One region of the uncultured Romboutsia sp. genome, then DNA from elsewhere that is predicted to be linked to it. Evidence: a T-box and tRNA genes for the amino acid it is inferred to sense, from the RefSeq annotation. Region 1 holds a T-box; the other holds one or more tRNA genes.
What was found. The T-box of region 1 lies ahead of leuS (leucine--tRNA ligase). A T-box ahead of a tRNA ligase gene usually reads a tRNA of that ligase, here a tRNA-Leu.
Positions count from the first base shown of each region.

Region 2: it encodes a tRNA-Leu, which carries the amino acid that the T-box ahead of leuS (leucine--tRNA ligase) is inferred to sense. The anticodon was not compared.

Region 1 covers NZ_CATXCO010000021.1:2,614-14,509, reverse strand. Annotated here, with positions in the region: gene ilvA (threonine ammonia-lyase) at 1-261, opposite strand, end outside; gene leuS (leucine--tRNA ligase) at 464-2,884, opposite strand; T-box leader at 2,942-3,131, opposite strand; gene rsfS (ribosome silencing factor) at 3,160-3,510, opposite strand; gene yqeK (bis(5'-nucleosyl)-tetraphosphatase (symmetrical) YqeK) at 3,628-4,200, opposite strand; gene nadD (nicotinate-nucleotide adenylyltransferase) at 4,204-4,890, opposite strand; gene recX (recombination regulator RecX) at 5,009-5,647, shown strand; gene Q5F54_RS03220 (ribonuclease Z) at 5,760-6,677, shown strand; gene Q5F54_RS03215 (CoA-disulfide reductase) at 6,753-8,087, opposite strand; gene Q5F54_RS03210 (YhbY family RNA-binding protein) at 8,449-8,817, opposite strand; gene obgE (GTPase ObgE) at 8,836-10,113, opposite strand; gene rpmA (50S ribosomal protein L27) at 10,230-10,520, opposite strand; gene Q5F54_RS03195 (ribosomal-processing cysteine protease Prp) at 10,534-10,851, opposite strand; gene rplU (50S ribosomal protein L21) at 10,866-11,177, opposite strand; gene Q5F54_RS03185 (Rne/Rng family ribonuclease) at 11,297-11,896, opposite strand, start outside.
Region 2 covers NZ_CATXCO010000056.1:564-10,896, reverse strand. Annotated here, with positions in the region: gene Q5F54_RS05765 (aminopeptidase) at 1-1,164, shown strand, start outside; gene Q5F54_RS05760 (selenium metabolism-associated LysR family transcriptional regulator) at 1,188-2,102, opposite strand; gene Q5F54_RS05755 (hypothetical protein) at 2,303-3,040, shown strand; gene Q5F54_RS05750 (hypothetical protein) at 3,163-3,345, shown strand; gene Q5F54_RS05745 (metallophosphoesterase) at 3,490-4,371, shown strand; tRNA gene Q5F54_RS05740 (tRNA-Leu) at 4,401-4,486, opposite strand; gene polA (DNA polymerase I) at 4,636-7,281, shown strand; gene coaE (dephospho-CoA kinase) at 7,289-7,891, shown strand; gene Q5F54_RS05725 (lytic transglycosylase domain-containing protein) at 7,884-8,435, shown strand; gene Q5F54_RS05720 (ABC transporter substrate-binding protein) at 8,440-10,119, shown strand; tRNA gene Q5F54_RS05715 (tRNA-Leu) at 10,227-10,313, shown strand.

The DNA.
Region 1 (11,896 bases):
TAATGCAACACCTTGTGCATGATTTCCTGCACTTGATGCTATAACACCATTTGCCTTTTCTTCCTCAGTTAAGTTTGCTATTTTGTTACAAGCTCCTCTTACTTTAAAAGAACCTGTTTTTTGAAGATTTTCACATTTGTAGAAAACATTTGCCCCAGTCATAGCACTAAGTTTTGCACTTTCTAATATATCAGTTTGCTTTACTATATCTTTTATAGTTTCTTTTGCATTCTTTATGTCTTGTAAAGTAACCTTTGTCATTTCATACACTCCCGTAAACGTTTTTTTATTATCAATAATTAGATTTTATACCTTTTTTTTTCAAAAATCAACATTAATTTTTACATTTTAAAATATTTTTTTCACTTTTATATTTTAAATTTTATAATATTTCAATTAACTCTTATTTTTCAAACAAAAAACTCTTTGTATTTAAATATACAAAGAGCTTTTTATTAATTTATTATTTTACAACTATATTAACTAATTTCTTAGGTACTGCAACTACTTTAACTATAGTTTTACCTTCAACTAGTGCTTTTATTTTTTCATCTTCCATTGCTACTTTTTCCATTTCTTCTCTAGAAATATTAGCAGCAACACTTAATTTTCCTCTTACTTTTCCATTTATTTGAACAACTATCTCAACTTCATCTTTAACTAAAGCAGTTTCATCGTATTTTGGCCAAGATATATTAAATATACTTCCTTCTTTTCCTATCATAGCCCATAGTTCTTCACCTATATGAGGTGCAAATGGAGCAAGTATAGTTACTATAGTTTCTACACCTTCTTTTATAACTGCTTCATTTCTAGAATCTAATTCTTTGTACTTATACATTTCATTTATTAATTCCATTAATGCTGATATAGCAGTATTAAATCCAAACTTTTCATTTAAATCTTCAGTAACTTTCTTTAAAGTTGCATGTATAGTATATCTCATAGCTTTATCTTCTTTAGTTAATTCTTTTGACTCAACATCAGATTTAGCTATATCAGATAATTCATCTACTAATCTATATACTCTATTTAAGAATCTAAAGCATCCTTCAACACCTTGGTCTGACCATTCTAAGTCTCTTTCTGGAGGTGCTGCAAATAATACGAATAATCTAGCTGTATCAACTCCGTATTCTTCTATTATTTCTGATGGAGCTACAACATTCCCTTTAGATTTACTCATCTTAGCACCATCTTTTAAAACCATACCTTGAGTTAATAAGTTTTTGAAAGGCTCTTTAAAATCTAACATTCCCATAGAATTAAATGCTTTTACAAAGAATCTTGAGTAAAGAAGATGTAATATAGCATGCTCTACCCCACCTATATATTGGTCAACTGGCATCCAGTTGTTAACTGCTTCTTTACTAAATGGTTCTTCAGTATTTTTAGGATCTATATATCTTAAGAAGTACCAAGAAGAATCTACGAATGTATCCATTGTGTCAGCTTCTCTTCTAGCTGGTTTTCCACAACATGGACAAGTTGTATTCATAAATGTTTTAGATGTTGTAAGTGGCGATTCACCCTTTCCTGTAAACTCTACATCTGTTGGTAATAATATTGGTAAGTTTTCTTTCTTTTCTGGAACTATACCACATTCATCACAATATACTACAGGTATTGGACATCCCCAGTATCTTTGTCTAGAAAGTAACCAGTCTCTTAATCTATAGTTAACTGTTTTCTTTCCTCTTCCTATTTCTTCTATCTTTTCTATTATAGCATCAAATGCTTTATCAGCGTCCATTCCATCAAATTCTGCTGAGTTTATCATTTTATTATCTTCATCTATTACAGTTACTACTTCTAAGTCATATTTAGATGCAAAATCAGCATCTCTTTCATCATGAGCCGGAACTGCCATAACTGCACCTGTTCCATAATCAACAAGTACGTAGTTAGCTATCCATAAAGGAACTTTTTTACCTGTTAATGGATTTACAACATATTTACCTATGAATATTCCTTCTTTTTCAACATCACTTGAAGTTCTCTCTATTTCTGTCATAGTATGCATTTTTTGAACAAATGCTTCTACTGCTTCTTCATATTCTGTTTTCGCAACTAGTTCTTTAACTAATGAATGCTCTGGAGCTAAAACCATGTAAGAAACTCCATATACAGTATCTGGTCTAGTTGTAAATACAGTTATAGATTTGTCACTTCCATCTATATCGAAAGTTATTTCAGCACCAGTACTTTTTCCTATCCAGTTTCTTTGCATAGTTTTAACTTTTTCTGGCCATCCATCTAAAGTATCTATATCTTGTAATAATTCCTCTGCAAAATGAGTAGTTTTGAAATACCATTGTTCTAAGTCTTTCTTTATTACTACAGAATCACATCTTTCACATGCACCTTGTACAACTTGCTCATTAGCAAGAACTGTTTCACAAGATGGACACCAGTTTACGAAAGATTTTTTCTTATATGCTAGTCCATGTTCTAACATTTTTAAGAATATTTGTTGAGTAAACTTATAGTATTCTGGTGTAGATGTAGCTATTTCTCTATCCCAGTCAAAGCTAAGACCTAAAGTTTTTAATTGTTCTCTGATGTCAGCTATATTTTCCATAGTCCATTTGTCTGGATGTATTCCATGCTTTATAGCTGCATTTTCTGCTGGAAGTCCAAATGAATCCCATCCCATTGGATGTAGAACATTGTACCCTTGCATTTTCTTAAATCTAGCAACTACGTCACCTATAGAGTAGTTTCTAACATGTCCCATATGTAATTTTCCTGATGGATAAGGGAACATTTCTAATGCATAATACTTAGGCTTTGTATTATCATTAGTATCTGTTTTATATTGTCCATTTTCTTCCCAAGTTTTTTGCCATTTTGACTCAATTTCATTTGGTTTATAAACGTTCATCAAAATTTCCTCCTATGTTAATAATATTAAAAAAATCCTCAATCACTAAACACAATGTTTAGGGACGAGGATTATCTTCGCGGTACCACCCTAATTAGCCTAATAAGGCTCTCTTAGATAGTTTTTATGCCAACTACGGCTAAATAGATTTTACCTAGCAAGTTCAAAGGTACATTTTACTAGTTCACAGCACCACTAGCTCTCTGAAAAAATATATTCTTTTACTACTCTAGTCTATTTAATAATTTAAAATTTTAATTATAATGTTAACATCATTAAGCTAAGTTGTCAACATCCACATATGGAGCATCTTTCCATAGCTTTTCTAAGTTATAGAAATCTCTGTTTTCTTCATTAAATATATGAACCATAACATCGCCATAATCAAGTAAAACCCAAACTTGGCTATCATATCCTTCTTTTCCTCTAGCTTCTATACCAAGTTTAGTTAATTCATCTTCTACATTGTCAGCTATAGCTTTTACTTGTCTTTGAGAAGATGCTGTAGCTATTACAAAGTAATCACATAAGCTAGACACAGCTCCTATATTTAATATTGCTATATCTTTACCTAGTTTATCATCTATTGCATCATATATAACTTTTGTAATGTTTTCTACTGTCATATTATTTCCTTCCTTTCATGATTATAAACATATTTAATTATTATACCATAAATAATACGTAAATAAACCATTGTATTTTATTATATAATGTATTAAATTTATTTTTATTCTATGCTTTTATAAAATTTTATTTTTTATAAGATAATTTCTTGCATCTACTGTTCTATTATGTATTAACTGATTGTTCTCTATTACAAATTTTATTGTATTATTAAATGAAATAAGTAAGGCTTTATCTAATTCTTTATTATAAACTAAATCTCTTAATTCTTCCACTCCAGGAAAATCTCTATCTTCCTCTATTAAGTCTGCAATATAAATTATTTTTTCTATTATGTCCATGTCTTCTTTACCTGTAGTATGGTACTTTATAGCATTTATTATATCTTTATCATTTATTCCAAATTCATATTTTGCTATGTATGAACCTATTAAGCTATGAGATAATGCTAAGTTGTCTTTTTCTATTTCATCTAAAACTATTTTATATTTATCTACATAATATTTTACTTCATCTTTGTTTAAATACTTAGCACAGTCATGCGCTATTCCTGCTATATAAGCTTTTTCTTTATCACACCCATAAATTTCACTTAACTTTACAGCACAATTTGCCACATTTAATGAATGTTTATACCTCTTTTCCGGTAACATTTCTTGTATCTTATTATTAATTAATTCTAAATTCATATATTATTCTCCACTACTATATAATTTTTTGTTATATATATATTCTTGTACTAATTCAGGTACTAAATATCTAATTGTTTTATGTTTATTTAATTGTTCCCTTATATATGTTGATGATATATCTAAAGATGGCACATATACACTTTCAATATTTGCATTGTACTTATCTTTTAGCTCTTTTATTTTTTCATTAGCTCTTAATAAACTTATTCCTGGTCTTGTTGCTGCTATAAAGTTTGCTAATTTAAAGTTCCCCTCAACATCCTTCCAAGTTTCTATATCACATATAGCATCCGCTCCAGTTATAAAATATATCTCTGCATTTTTATATATTTGTTTTAAAACTTTTAATGTATCTATTGTATAAGTACTTTTTTCTCTTTTTATTTCTATATCAGAAACTATAAAGTCATCATTATTAACTGTAGATAATAATACCATATTATACCTATCATATTTATCAGTTATATTCCCCTTTTTATGAGGAGGATTTCCGGATGGTATAAATAATATTTTGTCTAATTTATAATTATCTCTTATAAATTCAGCTGTCGCTAAATGTGCGTAATGTATAGGGTCAAACGTCCCACCCATTATACCTATCTTTACATTACTACACCTATCCCCAAATTGCTTTAACTTCTTTTGATTAATTATAAAAGACTCATCAACTATATTGTTAATTGCCATAATTTATCTCCTTTGTTAAATTATATTATTATTGTATCATTATTTTTTATTTATTAAATATATTAAATTACTTTTTAGTGTATAATCATATTATTATGTATAATTAAGGAGAAATATAATGGCTATAATTACAAAAATAGAAGCACAAAAGAAAAATACAGATAGAGTAAATATTTATATTAATGATGAATTTTTTATGTCTGTATTTACTGAGCTTGTTTATACATTTAATCTAAAAAAAGGTATGGAGATAAATAAAGAAAATTTAAAAACTTTACTCGATGATGATATGTACATTAAAGCTAAAAATAAAGCCTTAAATATATTATCTAAAGCTGACCAATCAGAGAAAAAAATAAAAGAAAAATTATCTTCTGAATTTGAAGAACACACTATCGAAAAAGTATTAGATTTTTTAAGGAATAATAAGTTTATTGATGATAAATTATTAGCTCAAAAAATAGTAAATACTAATATTAACTTAAATAAATGTGGTAAAAATAAAATAAAACAAAATCTTTACAATAAAGGAATAGATTCTGAAGATATATCCCATGCTATATCTAATATTAATTCTAATGTTGAATTTGAAAATGCAATGTATCTAGCTAAAAAGCGTTATGAGAGAATAAAAAACGAAGATAAAAGAAAAATATACCAAAAGCTTTCTCAGCATCTCGCTTATAAAGGATTTGGTTATGATACGATCAAATCTGTTTTAAATAAAATTTTAAATTTTGATGAATATGAATATTAAGTATGGAGGTAATAAATGAAACTAATTGTCGGTATCTTAAGTTTTTTACTTGGTATATATAATGTAACTAAACTTTACAAACAAGATAGTCTTAAATAAAAGGAGTCTTTTTATGATAGATTTAGTTTTGCTAGGTTGTGGAGGCAATATGCCAATGCCAAATAGATTTCTCTCTTCTTTGTTTATAAATTATAAAGGAAGAAAAATACTTATTGATTGTGGTGAAGGTACTCAAGTTTCTATGAGAATGAAAAATTGTGGTTTTAAAAATATAGATTTAATATGTATAACTCACCTTCACGGCGATCATTTTTACGGTCTTATGGGACTTTTATCTACTATAGGAAATAGCTCTAGAATTGATGATTTAACTATAGTTGGTCCTAAAGGTATTGGTAAAATGATAAATGCGCTTAAAACTTTAATAGAATACTTACCATATAAAATAATTGTTGTTGAAAATCCTAAAGGTACATTCTCTTTGGTTAATGATATATTAAAAGATATAGAAATTTCGACTTTAGAGCTAGATCATTCAAGCGAGTGCCTAGGATATAGCTTGTACTTTAAGAGAACACCTAAGTTTAATATAGAAAAAGCTATCAAAAACAATGTTCCTAAATTATTATGGCAAAAACTTCAAAGTGGAAAAAATATAGTTTTTGAAAATATTGAATACTCTCCAGATATGGTTTTAGGAGATAATCGAAAAGGAATAAAAATTAGCTTTATTACAGATACAAGACCAATATTATCAATTCCTGAGTTTATAAATAACAGTGATTTATTCATATGTGAAGCTATGTATGGAGATGATTTAGATATATCTAAAGCTGTTAAAAATAAGCATATGACATTTAGAGAGGCTGCCAATTTAGCAAGACTTGGTAATGTTAAGACATTACTTTTAACTCACTTTAGCCCTTCTCTAGAAGATCCTAATCTATATATAAAAAATGCAACTGATGTATTTGAAAATACTATAGTTGGAAAAGATAGATATGATATTAATTTAAATTTTGAAAATTAACTATATAAAAAGGATGTAACTTAATTTTATAAAACTAAGATACATCCTTTTATTTTAATTAATATTTAATATTAATTATTTACATACATTTCCAGCTACATTTAATACATCCCATGTTCTAGCAAATGGTGGTGCATAGCATAAATCTAACATTCCTAATTGATTAGTTGTTAATTTTCCAAATATAGCTGCTGCTATTACATTACATCTTTGAACTGAGTCTTTAAATCCAGCAACTTGTCCACCTAATATAACCTTAGTATCTGCATCATAAACAAGCTTTACATATATTTTATCTCTACCTGGATAGTAATTTGTTTGGTTAAAGTCTGATATAAATTTAGCCTTATAGTTTATACCTAGCTTTTGAGCTTGTGACTCAGTCATACCAGTTGAAGCTGCTTCCATATCCATAACTTTTATACAGCTTGAACCTAATGATCCTTGGAATGAGTTATTTGCTCCTGCTAAATTTTCACCAACTATTCTACCTAATTTATTAGCTCCTGTTGCAAGAGGTACATATGAATCTTGACCTGTTACTATATTTTGTATAGTAGCACAATCTCCAGCTGCATATATATCTTCAACTGAAGTTCTACCAAATTCATCAACTATTATAGCTCCATTTGGTAACATTTCTATAGATGTATCTTTTAAGAATGACGTATTTGGTCTTACTCCTGTTGCTATAATAACTACATCAGCTTCATATTCACCTTTGTTTGTTATAATTTTTTCTACCTTAGTTTCTCCAACTAATTCAGATACTAGTTCTTCTAATCTTAAATCTACATCGTGTTTTTTAATCTCTTCTTCTAATACGTCAGTTATTTCTTTGTCAAAAACTTGCGCAAGAACTCTTGATTCTGATTGGAATACTCTTACTTCTTTACCTAACTGCTTAGCAGCTTCAACAGCTTCAAGACCTATAAATCCTGCACCTATTATAGCTACCTTTTGATTTTCTTCTTTATTTAATAATTCTTTTACTTTTATTCCATCTTCCATAGTCTTTAACGTTGAAACATTCTCTAACTTAACATTTTTTATAGGAGGTATTATACTACTTGCTCCTGTTGCTATCATTAACTTATCATAAGAATCTTCAAATTCAACATTTGTTTCTAAATTTCTTACTGTAACTTTTTTAGCCTCTGTATCAACCTTAACAACTTCATGGAATACATTTAAATCTATTCCGGTTTCTCTAAATTTTTCTGCACTTCTTGCTATCATATTATTAGCATCATCGAAGAATCCTCCAACAAAGTATGGAAGCCCACATGCTCCAAATGATACTACATCTGTTTTTTCATATACTACAACATCATATTCAGGTTTCATTCTTTTTAACTTAGCTGCTGCACTCATCCCAGCTGCAACTGCACCTACTATAATTACTCTCATTATAATTCTCCCTCCCTAAATAAATTACATTATTTCTAAAAGTATTTTTTTATTTTTATTTATTTTTATAAGCTAGTTATTATATTAACACTTTTTTTTCATAAAATCTATAGTATATTAGTTTATTTTACATTATTCTACAATATTTAATAAGTAATTATTATTTACACAAAATCTACATAGCTAAAGTAATGTATCGAATAAATATTTTATTATATAAAATTTTATAAATTATTAAAAACTTTTTAATTTTATCAAATTAATTAATGTTACATATATAAGTTAATGATATATAATCATTGATTTTATATCATTTTTTAATAATAAAAAAGCATCTGTATATTTACAGATGCTTAAAATATTATCTAACCGATCTTTTTGTTACTCTTCCTTTTTTAGTAACATTTTCAGCCTTTACTTTAGCCTTAGCTTGTTCATGTCCTGGGAATACTATTTGTGGATTCTCTGTATTTTTCTTATATAAAGTAAACTTCGATCCTATAGCTTGAACAAACTCAGCTCTTAAAGCTTCACATATAGCATTAGCAGTTTCTTTAGTTTCAAGTCCTGCAGTTTCAAGTATTGTTACTTTAACTATTTCCCTTTTTCTTAACATATCATCTAATTGCTCTAAAAAGCTTTCAGTAACTCCATCTTTACCTATTTGAGTTGAAGGCTTTAAAGTATTTGCTATTGATCTTAAATATGCTCTTTGCTTACCTTTTAACATTGTGTCACCTCATCTATATTAATTATAGAATTCAAATTCTATTTCGTAAATTCTAACTGTATCTCCATCTTCTATTCCCATTTCTCTTAATCTATCGAATACACCTTGGCTTTCCATAGCCTTTTGGAAATATTGAAGAGATTCCATATCATCAAAGTTAACAGAGTACATAATTCTTCTTAAAGATTTACCAGTTACTACATATACTCCATCTTCTATATCTATTTGTAAACCTTCATCTTGTACTTCATCAAGTTCAGGTCTAAACATTTCTTCTTCTGAAACTAACTCTATTTCTTCAGCTTCTCTTAATAATTCAGATACATAAGCAATTACATCATCTACACCTTGACGTGTTGCAGCAGACATTTTAAATACTTTATATCCTCTTCCCTCTAATTCATTTTTGAATTCATCAAATATACTTTCATCTTCTAGTATATCCATCTTATTAGCAACTACAACTTGTGGTCTTGTAGCTAATTTTTCATTGTATAGTTTTAATTCACCATTAATTTTATCAAAGTCATCTAAAGCATCTCTGCCTTCTAAACCAGATATATCAACTATATGTATTAAAACTTTAGTTCTTTCAACATGTCTTAAGAAGTCATGGCCTAAACCTACACCTTCTGCAGCACCTTCTATAAGACCTGGTATATCAGCTAAAACAAAACTCTCTCCAAATTTAGTTTGAACAACACCTAAATTAGGAGTTAATGTTGTAAAGTGGTAGTTAGCTATCTTTGGTTTAGCTTTAGTTACTACAGATAAGAATGTTGACTTACCTACGTTAGGGAATCCTAAAAGACCAACATCAGCTATCATTTTAAGTTCTAATACTACCCATTTTTCTACACCGTCACTACCTGATCTAGCAAAAGCAGGAGCTTGTCTAACTGCATTGGCAAAGTGTTGGTTTCCTTTTCCACCTCTACCACCTTTAGCAACTACAGCTCTATCTCCTTCTTCTTTTAAATCTGCTATAACAAGACCTGTAGCTTCATCTCTTATTATTGTTCCAGGAGGAACTTTAAGGATTAAGTCTTCCCCATTTCTTCCTGCTTTTCTTTTTTTGCTACCATCTTCTCCGTGTTCTGCTACATATTTTCTTTGATATTTAAAGTCCATTAATGTTCTTAAACCTAAATCAACTTCAAATATTACACTAGCTCCGTTTCCACCGTCTCCACCGTCTGGACCACCAGCTGGAACATATTTTTCTCTTCTAAATGATACCGCACCATTTCCGCCATTTCCTGACTTAACAAAAATCCTAGCTTTATCTATAAACAAATTAATCACCTACTTGTTTAAACTTTTTATTTATTTTTTCCCAAATAGATATATAACATTCTGTAAATATCTATTTACAAGAAAAAGGAGTGTATTAACACTCCTTTTATTTAGCATTACTCAGCTATTGATACTGGGTATACACTAACTTTCTTTCTTTTCTTATCTTTTCTTTCGAATTTAACAGCACCGTCAACTAATGCGAATAAAGTGTCATCTCCACCTTTACCTACGTTAGTTCCTGGATGTATCTTAGTACCTCTTTGTCTTACTATTATACTACCAGCAGTTACTACTTGTCCGTCGAATCTCTTAACACCTAATCTCTTAGATATAGAATCTCTACCGTTTTTAGAAGACCCTACCCCTTTCTTAGATGCAAGTAACTGTAAGTTCATGTTTAACATATGGAGTCACCCCCTACTTTTTTAAGATTTTTATATTTTTGGGATATTCCCTTTTAATTTCTTCAATAGCTAATTGAAAATGATTTAGCAGTAATTTAGAATCTTCTAGATATCCATCTTTTACGATGCATTCTATATGACCTTCTTTACCTATAACTTTCTCAAATTCAACCTTTACAAGCTTGTCTAATGAGTTTATAACTGCAATTGCATTAGATGTAACCGCAGAACATACTATATCATATCCTATTTCAGCATAATCAGCATGACCCTTAAGACAAAAGCCTCTTATTGAAAAGTCATCATCGTAATAATATTTAACTTTTATCATTACTTAACCATTAATTAAGCGTTTATCTTTTCGATAACTATCTTAGTGTATGGTTGACGATGTCCTTGCTTTCTTCTGTAGTCTTTCTTAGCTTTGTACTTGAAAACTATAACTTTCTTAGCTTTACCTTGTTCAACAACTTTTGCTTGAACAGAAGCACCTTCAACTGTAGGAGCTCCAACTACTAACTCACCATCTTTAGTGCAAGCTAATACTTCGTTTAAAGTAACTACATCACCTGCATTACCTTCTAACTTTTCAACGAATAATACATCACCTTCAGCAACTTTATATTGCTTTCCACCTGTTTTAACTATAGCGTACATTAAATACACCTCCTCGGTCTCAAAACTCGCCATATAGGTACTTCATTTAAGAAGTTTTCAACCTTTTCTGTGCGGCATTTACAGTTATTAATATTACTATAATATTTGTCATATGTCAACTAACTATTATAAATTATATTTAATTTTTCATAATTTATTTTATCATTTTCACATAATCCTATTTTTGTACTATATTTTTTAGATATATTTTCTATTATATACATAAAATTCATTTTTATAAGTTTTAAAGTTCTACTATTTAACTCTATAGTTACATCTTTGTATGATGTATGTGTACTAATTCTTATTATCTCTTTCTCTATATCATCTAAAATAAAATTAATAGATTTTGTTGATCCTTTACCTTCACAAGTATAACATTCTTCCAAATAATATTTGTCTATCGAGTCTCTTTCTCTTCGTCTTGTAATTTCCACTAGACCTAACTTTGTCATTCCTAATACTTCAGTTTTTCTTTTATCTTTTTTAAACTCTTCATTTAATATATTTATTATTTCTTGTTTATACTTTGCTTTGTGCATATCTATAAAATCAACTATTACTATTCCACCTATATCTCTTAATTTAAGTTGTCGGCAAACTTCAATTGCGGCTTCTATATTCGTTTGATACACTGTTTCCTCAAGCTTTAAATTTCCAGTAAACCTACCTGTATTAACATCTATTACAGTAAGTGCTTCTGTTTTATCTATTATTAA
Region 2 (10,333 bases), on a different contig from region 1:
AATAAAGATAAAGCAGTTGCTTTATTTATAATGGGTAAAAATAAATTAGAAAATGGTATGAAAATAATAGGAGGACATATAGATTCTCCAAGAATAGATTTAAAACCACACCCACTATATCAAGAAGCAAATTTAGGATTTTTTAAGACACATTACTATGGTGGAATAAAAAAATATCAATGGTCTACAATACCACTTGCTATACATGGTTTAATAATATTAAACGATGGACAAAAAGTAGACATTTGTATTGGAGAAGATGAAAATGATCCAGTATTTTGTATAACTGATTTATTACCACACTTAGCACAGGATCAAATGCAAAAGAAGCTTGCAGATGGTATAACAGGAGAACAACTTAACCTACTAATTGGTAGTATACCATTAGAAGGTTCAGAAAAAGAGGCTATAGAGGAAAATATATTAAAAATACTAAATAGTAAATACGGAATTATAGAAGAAGATTTATTAAGTGCTGAAATAGAAATAGTACCAGCTGGAAAGGCTCGTGATTTAGGCCTTGATAGATCTATGGTATTAGCTTATGGACATGATGATAGAGTTTGTTCATATGGTGCAGTAAAAGCTTTAATAGATACTAAAGACCCTGAATATTGTGCTGTTGCTTTATGTGTAGATAAAGAAGAAGTTGGATCTCAAGGAAATACGGGAATGCATTCAAAGTTTTTTGAAAATACAGTAGCTGAACTTATAGAATTAGAAGGAAATTACTCTGAATTAAAAGTAAGAAGAGCTATGGCAAATTCGAAAGTATTATCTGCTGATGTTTCAGCAGGATATGATCCAAATTATTCTGAAGTATATGACAAAAGAAATTCTGCATATATGGGACATGGATTAGTTTTAAGTAAGTATACAGGTTCTAGAGGTAAAGGTGGTTGTAATGATGCTAATGCTGAATTTATGGCTGAAGTAAGAAGAATATTTAATCAAGGTAATGTAGTATGGCAAACTGCTGAACTTGGAAAAGTTGACCAAGGTGGTGGTGGAACAATAGCATATATATTAGCTAACTACGGTGCAGAGGTTATAGACTGTGGTATAGGAGTATTAAATATGCACTCACCTTATGAAATAGTTTCAAAGGTAGATATGTATGAAATGTATAAGGGATATAAAGCATTTTTTAATATAAATTTATAATATAAAAAGAGAAGTAGACTTTTTTAGTCTATTTCTCTTTTTATATCAAAATATTCACATAAGCTGCTTAAAAACTTATTTTCTAGAGGACTAAATGCCTTTTTCTTAGAATAAATAAAATAAAACTTTCTAGCAAAATTAATATTTTTTACTCTATAGAATTTTAATTTATTATTTTTTATATAGTCTTTAGCAGATTTGTATGATATAAAAGAAACACCAAGACCTATCTTAACCATCTCTTTTATGGTTTCATTAGATTCAACATAAGCAAGTATATTTAAATTATTAATATTAAAATTGTGTCCTTTTAGTATATTAAAAGTTAAATTTCTAGTTCCAGAACCTTCTTTTCTCATTATAAATTTAAGTTTATTTAGTTCATCTATATCTATATATCCATTATCATTATCTATATTTAAATCAATTGGAGCTATAAGAACTAATTCATCATTTATTAAATCAAAATATTTTATTTGAGGATTAGAAGTTTTTGAACCCACAAATCCAAAGCTTATTCTTCCATTTAAAATTTCAGATATAGCATATTGAGAGTCAAAATGACTTATACTAAACTTCACATCTGGATATTTACTAGAAAATGACTTAATAAAATCAGGAAGGATATAGGTTTCAGGTATTGAACTAGATGCAATATCGATCAAACCTTCTATTTTACCAGAATATTCTTTTATATCATATATAGCTTTTTTACAATTATTCAATATAGAAACTGCATTTTCTAAGAGTATTTCTCCGGACTTAGTTAATGTTATACATTTGTTATTTCTATTAAATAAAACTGCATCCAACTCTTTTTCTAAATTTTGTATATGAGCACTTACTGTAGGTTGTGTTAAAAATAGTTCTCGAGCAGCTTTTGAAAAACTTTTGTATTTAGCAACAGCTACAAAGGCTTCAAGTTGTTTAACATCCATTAGTAATACCTCCTTTAAATTATTTATATATATAATTAAATTTATAATTTCAGTTAATATTACATCTTATTACAAAAACATTACAAATAGTAAGTATGTATTTATAAGATTAAAAAAAATAGTATATAATCTATTATATAGTAATAAAATGAATTAAAGGTAAATTAAATTTTAAAATAATTAATAAGAAAGGGCAGATGATGAATATAAGAAAAGCATTAATGATTAGCTTTATTTCATTTGCTTTTTTAGTTACTGGATGTAGTAGTAAAGGTATAGATTCTGTACAACAAATAGCAGATGAAGCTACTTGTCAAAAAACTATGACTAAAGTACAAAATAATGTAAATGAAATAATTGGAAAAGATTATAAATATGTATTAGAGAATATGGGTCGTCCATACTGCACTACTTATTATATTGATATGGATAAAGTGAAAGATATAAGTAATATAGAAGAACTTAATAATATAGAAAATATTAGATTGATATATCCAAAAGAAACTAATGTGGACAAGTCAAAAAGTAGTGCTTTATATATACAACTTGATAATAATATAGTAAAGGATGTTCAAACTTATGAACTTTTATCTAAAGATGAAAAAGAAAATATTAAATCAAGTGTAGATATAGTGGTAGATAGATATAGCGAGAAAACTAATTTATTACCAGATAAATTTGAAAATATAAAATTAGATAAATATATAGGAGAAGATATAGAAATCTTTTTAAAAGACATAGAATATATCACAGCAAATTTTGAGATTTATGATAATAAAAGAGAAAAAAATATAAAAGTATATTTATTAAATAAAATAAATTCTTCAAATAATGAAATTATGTTAGTATATAACAATTCTAATAAGATAGAAAATATTAAGATAGTGGAAATAAGTGAAGGTTTAAATTTATTAAATGACTTTTCATTCTTTAAATAAATTTAAAATAATGTTTATAGTATTCTATTAATAGAAAATAATGTAATATTGAAAAAAGAATATGAATTAAAGCTTTGGATAAATTAATCTTAAGAAAGACTTAGAGGAGGATTAATTTTATCATGGATAATAATAAAAATAGACTTAAAGATAGACCTAAATCAAAAGCAGAGATGAGAAAAATGTACTTTGAACATGGTTCTGAGTTAGGAATAGAAAATGGTTTACACATAGGAGCTAAAGATAGTGGATCTAATAAAACAAAGACACAAAAGCTTTATCATAAAGTAAAAAAAGATGATTAATAGTAAAAAAAGAGATTATACTATTTCAAGTATAGTCTCTTTTTAATTATAATATTAATATACTTTAAGAAACTGATATAATTATAAATAATTAGTTTAAGATTTATATTAGTTAAATATAGTTCTTAAAAGGTAGGGAGTATAATGTTTAAAGAATTACTTATAAGTGGAGCTATTGTGCTACTTAGTGGATATAGATATTATATGCATAAATCAGAAGATATAGAGTGTGTAAGTTATGAAGTAAAAAGTAGAAAAATACCTAAAGTATTTGATAAATTTAAAATAGTTCAGATAAGTGATTTACACAATAGAAGTTTTGGAATAGACAATAGTATTTTATTAGAGAAAATAGATAAATTAAAGCCAGATATAGTATGTATAACTGGAGATTTGATTGATGGTGCAAATGAAGATTTTAGCATTGCACTAAAATTAATAGATGAGTTAAGTAGAAAATACCAAGTATATCATATAATTGGAAACCATGAACAAAAGGTAATGTTCAATAAATATAAAGAATTGTATAAGGAATATTTCAAACAACTAAATACCAAAAATATTATTAATTTAGAGAATGAAATGGTTAAAATAGAAAGAGATAGTAAATGTATAAACATATATGGTTTAGTGATTCCATATAAGTACTATCCATATCTATTTAATAGAAATTATAAAAATAAGAGCTTAGATTTTAATAAATATGATGTAGAAAAAAGATTAGGAAAAATAGATAATAGAGAATATAACATATTATTAGTACATACACCATTTTTCTTTGATGGATACTCAAAATGGGGGGCAGACTTAGTATTAGCAGGTCATGTACATGGAGGAATAATTAGGCTTCCAATTAAAGGAGGATTACTTTCTCCAAATAGAGAGTTCTTTCCTAAGTATGATTTAGGAGAGTATAATATGGGGAAATCTACTATGATATTAAGTAAGGGATTAGGTGGATCAAAAGTGTTACCTAGGGTGAACTGTAAACCAGAAATAGTTGAAATTACATTAAAAAGCAAATAAACACTATCTATAACAGATAGTGTTTATAGTGGTGCCGGATGTGGGACTCGAACCCACACTCTATAATTAGAAACGGATTTTGAGTCCGTCGCGTCTGCCATTCCACCAATCCGGCATATGCTATATAAATATTATAGCACTTTGATAAATTACTAGCAATATATATTAGTCTTAATATTCACAATATGTTATGGTAATATTAAATAATAGACATTGGTATATAATAGCTATAATTAAATTATATAAACAATAGGAGTGATAAATTTGAATAAAACATTAGTTATAATAGATGGAAATTCGATAATAAACAGGGCATTTTATGCTTTACCAGAAATGAGTAATAAAGAAGGATTAAAAACTAATGCTATATATGGCTTTACTAATATGCTTCTTAAAATAATAGATACATATAATCCTACACACATAAGTGTTGCTTTTGATAGAAAAGCTCCTACATTTAGGCATATAGAATTTAAGGAATATAAAGCAGGAAGAAAGAAAATGCCAGATGAATTAAGAGAGCAATTTGAACCGTTAAAAGATTTACTAGACAAATTTAATATACATAGGCTAGAAATTGATGGATATGAAGCTGATGATATAATAGGAACAGTTTCTAAAATAGCGGAGGATAATGGGTTTAAAGTATATATAGTTACAGGAGATAAAGATGCTATACAACTTGCATCTAATAAAACAACTACTTTAATAACTAAAAAGGGAGTTGGGAAAGTTGAAGAATATGATTATGATTCGGTTATTGAAAAATATGAAATGACGCCTACTCAATTTATAGATTTAAAAGGTCTTATGGGAGATAAATCAGATAATATACCTGGTGTTCCAGGAATAGGAGAAAAAACAGGTATAAAGCTTATAAAAGAGTTTTCTAGTATAGAAGGTATATTTGATAATATAGATAGTATAAAAGGAAGTACAAAGAAGAAGCTAGAAGAAAATAAAGAACTAGCAATAATGAGTAAAAAATTAGCAACTATTATAAGAGATGTTCCTGTAGAATTTAATTTAGAAGAACTGGAGTATGGAAATTATAATACAAAGGATATTTTAGATGTATTTAAATATTTAGGATTTACGAGCTTAATTCCAAGAATAGGAAGTTTAGATGAGAGCGAAGACATAGTTAATGAAGCTAATGTAGAAATATCCAAGTTAGAGGATATAGATGAATTTATAAATAAGGTAAAAGAAAATAATGAATTAATAATAAAGACAGTAACAAGAGAAGGTAACATATTAGATAAAAGGATAAAATATATATTTTTAAGTGTGGATGGTAAAAAAATATATTATGTAGAAGAAAATAGCATACATAAGTTAGAATACATATTTACAAGTAATGAAATAAAGAAATTAGGATATAATCTAAAAGATGATTACATAGCACTTAAACCATATGGTATAAAATTAGAAAATATATATTTTGATATAACTATTGCTGAGTATTTAATTGATTCAATGTCATCGACATCATATGAATGTAGTGCAATAGCAATGAAATATTTAACTAAAAAAGTAAAAACAAAGGAAGAATTATTAGGTAAAGGTGTAAAAGCTAAAAAATATCAAGATTTAAGCTTTGAAGAACTAAGTAGCCATATATCTCAGATAATTGACACTGTGAAAAGTGTTATGCCAATAATGGAAGAAAACTTAAAAGAAAGTAATATGGATGGACTACTATATCATGTAGAGATGCCTTTAGTTGAAGTATTAGCAGATATGGAGTATGAAGGAGTAAAAGTAGATAAGGAAAAACTAAATGAATTAGGTTCACAATTTAAAGAAATAATAAAAAAACTTGAAAGTGAAATATATGAAATATCAGGAGAAGAATTTAATATAAATTCTCCTAAACAATTAGGCGTAATATTATTTGAAAAACTAGGTCTACCAGTAATTAAAAAGACGAAGACTGGCTACTCAACTAATGCAGAAGTATTAGATAAATTAAAAGATCAAAGTCCAATAATTGATAAAATTATAGAGTATAGACAAATAGTAAAATTAAATTCGACTTATGTAGAAGGGTTATTATCTATAATAAATCCTATAGATGGAAGAATACATTCATCATTTAATCAAACGATAACTACAACAGGAAGAATTTCTTCAACAGAGCCTAATTTACAAAATATACCGGTTAAACTTGAAATGGGAAGAAATATAAGAAAAGTATTTATATCAGATAAAGGATGTAAGTTGGTAGATGCAGATTATTCTCAAGTTGAACTTAGAGTACTTGCTCATATGAGTCAAGATGAGACTATGATAGATGCATTTAAACATAATGAAGATATACATACAAAAACAGCATCTCAGGTATTTAATGTTAGTATGGATGAGGTAACTAGTAAACAAAGAAGCGATGCAAAGGCTGTAAACTTTGGAATAGTTTATGGTAAAAGTGACTTTGGATTATCGGAAGACTTAAATATACCAGTAAAGCAAGCAAAAGAGTATATAGAAAATTACTTTAATAAATATAATAAGATAAAGGAATTTATGGATAATATTATAGATGATGCTAGTAGTAATGGATATGTTACTACCATATTAAATAGAAGAAGATATATACCAGAGATAAAATCAAGCAATTTCATGTTAAGAAATGCAGGAAAAAGAGCAGCAATGAATGCACCTATACAAGGAAGTGCAGCTGATATAATAAAAATAGCTATGATAAATGTATATAAAAAATTAGAGGAAAATAATTTAAAATCTAAACTTATACTTCAAGTTCACGATGAACTTATAGTAGAGGCTGTAGATAGTGAAATAGATATAGTTAAAAAGATAGTTAAAGATGAGATGGAAAATGCAGTATGTTTAGATGTAAACTTAGATGTAGATTTAAACATAGGTGATTCTTGGTACGATACAAAGTAGGTGTTTTATGATTATATTAGGATTAACAGGAAGTATAGGATGTGGAAAAAGTAGCCTATCTAATATATTAAGAGATAACAATATAAATATAATAGATGCTGATATAATATCTAGAAAAATTTTTGAAGATGAAAAACTTTTAGCTTCAGTATTTGAACATTTTGGTGATAGTATAAAAAATGAAGATGGAAGTTTAAATAGAAAAGCTTTAGGCAATATCGTATTTAATGATGATAATAAACTTATAGAGTTAAATAACTTAACACATCCAAAAATTAAGGAAAAGATACTAAGTGAAATAGAAAAAGTTAAATTATTTAATAAAAATATAATAGTAATAGATGCAGCTTTATTAATAGAAGCTGGTTATTTAGAGATAGTTGATAAAGTGTTAGTTATAACTTGTAATGAGGATATTCAAATAAAAAGAATACAAAAAAGAGATAATTGCAGCAAAGAAGAAGCTTTAAGCAGGATAAGCTCTCAAATAAGTCAAGAAGATAAGGTAAAGTATGCAGATTATGTATTAGACAATTCTGGAGACTTAGAAGAACTTAAAGAGAAAACAAAAGAATTTTTATTATATATGAAGGAGAATTGGCGTGGCTAAGAAAAAAATATTTTTTGTTTTAGCTATTATTATAATACTATTTACTTCTTTACTTATAGAAAAGGATACGATTAATAAAATATTATATCCTAGAATGTATTCAGAATATGTTGAAATATATTCGAAGGAATTTGGTTTAGATGAAAATTTAGTATATAGTGTTATTAAAGTTGAAAGCAAGTTTAAAAAAGATGCTGTATCTCACAAAGGTGCCAAGGGACTTATGCAAATAAGTGATATAACAAGAGAATGGGCAAAAGAAGAAATGAATTTAGGAGATATAGATATATTTGATCCTAAGACTAATATAAAAATAGGTTGCTGGTATTTAAATAAATTATATAAAGAATTTGGGCGATTGGATTTAGTTATAGCAGCATATAATGGAGGTTCTGGTAATGTTAATAAATGGCTAAGTGATTATAGCTATAGTAAAGATGGAAAATCACTAGATTTGATACCGTTTGAAGAGACTTCAATGTATGTAAAAAAAGTAACTAAGAATTATAAAATGTACAACAAGTTATATAGCAAGGAAGGTTAAATCAATGAATAAGATAAAATTTATGACGATTATTCTAGTTATGGTAGCTAGCTTAGTTGGATGCAGCATGGAGGAAGAAAGTGGAGAAGTTCTAGAGAATAAACCTAGTGCAATAACTTCTAAAACTATAAATTTAACTATGATGCAACCTGAAACTATAAATCCGATAACTAATAAAAATAAGTCAGTCGGTTATATAATGAACTTAATATATGATAGTTTATTTACTATAGACGAAAATTATGATACAGTTCCTCAGTTAGTAGAAGAATATAAAATAGAAAATGATGGTATGAGTATAAATATTAAGCTAAAAGATATTAAATGGCATGATGGAACTACATTAACTTCTAGTGACGTAAAATTTACTGTAGATTTAATTAAGCAAAATATAGATAGTCCATATAATGCATTAGTTGAAAACATATCATCTATATTAATAATTAATGATAAAGAGTTTAATATAAATTTTAATGATAAATATGCTTTTTCTATAGATACATTGATATTTCCTATAGTATCAGAAAAACAACTAGAGAAGGATAAGAATATAAATAACTACAAAAATAATCTAGTAGGTAATGGTGCATATAAAATAAAAAATTATGAGGAAAGAAAAAACATATCATTAATTATTAATGATAGTTATTATGGTCAACTTCCATCAACAGCAAAAAATATAGAGGTTGAAATTGTCCCAGATGAAGAAGCGCAAGTATCTATGGTTATATCATTAGATAGTGATATAGCCAAAATTTCATTAGATGATTTAAGTAAATTCTATGAAAAAGAGTTTAAAACAACTACATATGAAAGTAGAGATTATGAATGCTTGCTTTTTAATTATAATAATGAATTTTTTAAAGATATAAACTTTAGGAAAGCTATAATAAGCTCGATTAATAAGGATAAGATACTTGAGGAAGGGTATATAAATAATGCTACTTTAGTAAACTTTCCACTTAATTCTAAGTCAAAATATTATGATAAAGATATAAAGACTTTAGAGTATAGTAAAGAAAAGGCTAAAAAATATTTATCAGAAGTAACTCTTGAGACAAATGAAAATATTAATAATATAGATAAGAATACAAAAAATAATAAAAATACAGTACAAGATCTTAATAAATCAAATTTAGAAACAAATAATAAAAAAGATAATATAACTGATAATGAAACAACTACAAAAGAGGATAAAGAGAAAGTAATAAAGGAGCAAATATCAAAATTAAATTTAAAAATAATAGTAAATAAAGATAATCCTGAAAGAAAAAAGTCAGCTTATATAATAAGTGATAATTTAAAAGATATAGGAATCAAAAATACAATTGAAGAGCTATCAATTGAAGATATGAATAAAGCTTTAAATGAGAAAAATTATGATTTAGCATTAGTTGGATGGGAATTATCTTTAGTGCCAGATGCAACTAATATACTTGAGAGTATAGGATATGAAGATGAGAAATTAACTAATTATATTAATTCGTTAAAAAATGCAACTACAGAATCTCAAATAAGAGATATATACAAATCAATTCAAAAATATGTAAATGAAAATGCATTATTTATGAATTTAGTTATTAGATATGATTATATAGTAACTAATAGAAGAATAGAAGGTAAAATAAGTCCTAATAGTTTTGATATATATGAAGGCATTACTAATTTAGATATAGCTAAATAAATATAAAGGCATCTAATAATTTTATTAGGTGCTTTTATATTAATATTATATTAAAAATGTTGACTAAGTATTATAAGTTAATTATTCTTATAGTATAAGTAAAATATGCGGAAATGGCGGAATCGGCAGACGCACTATCTTGAGGGGGTAGCGAGTATGTACTCGTGCGGGTTCAAGTCCCGCTTTCCGCACCAATGAAATAGAATTCACTAGA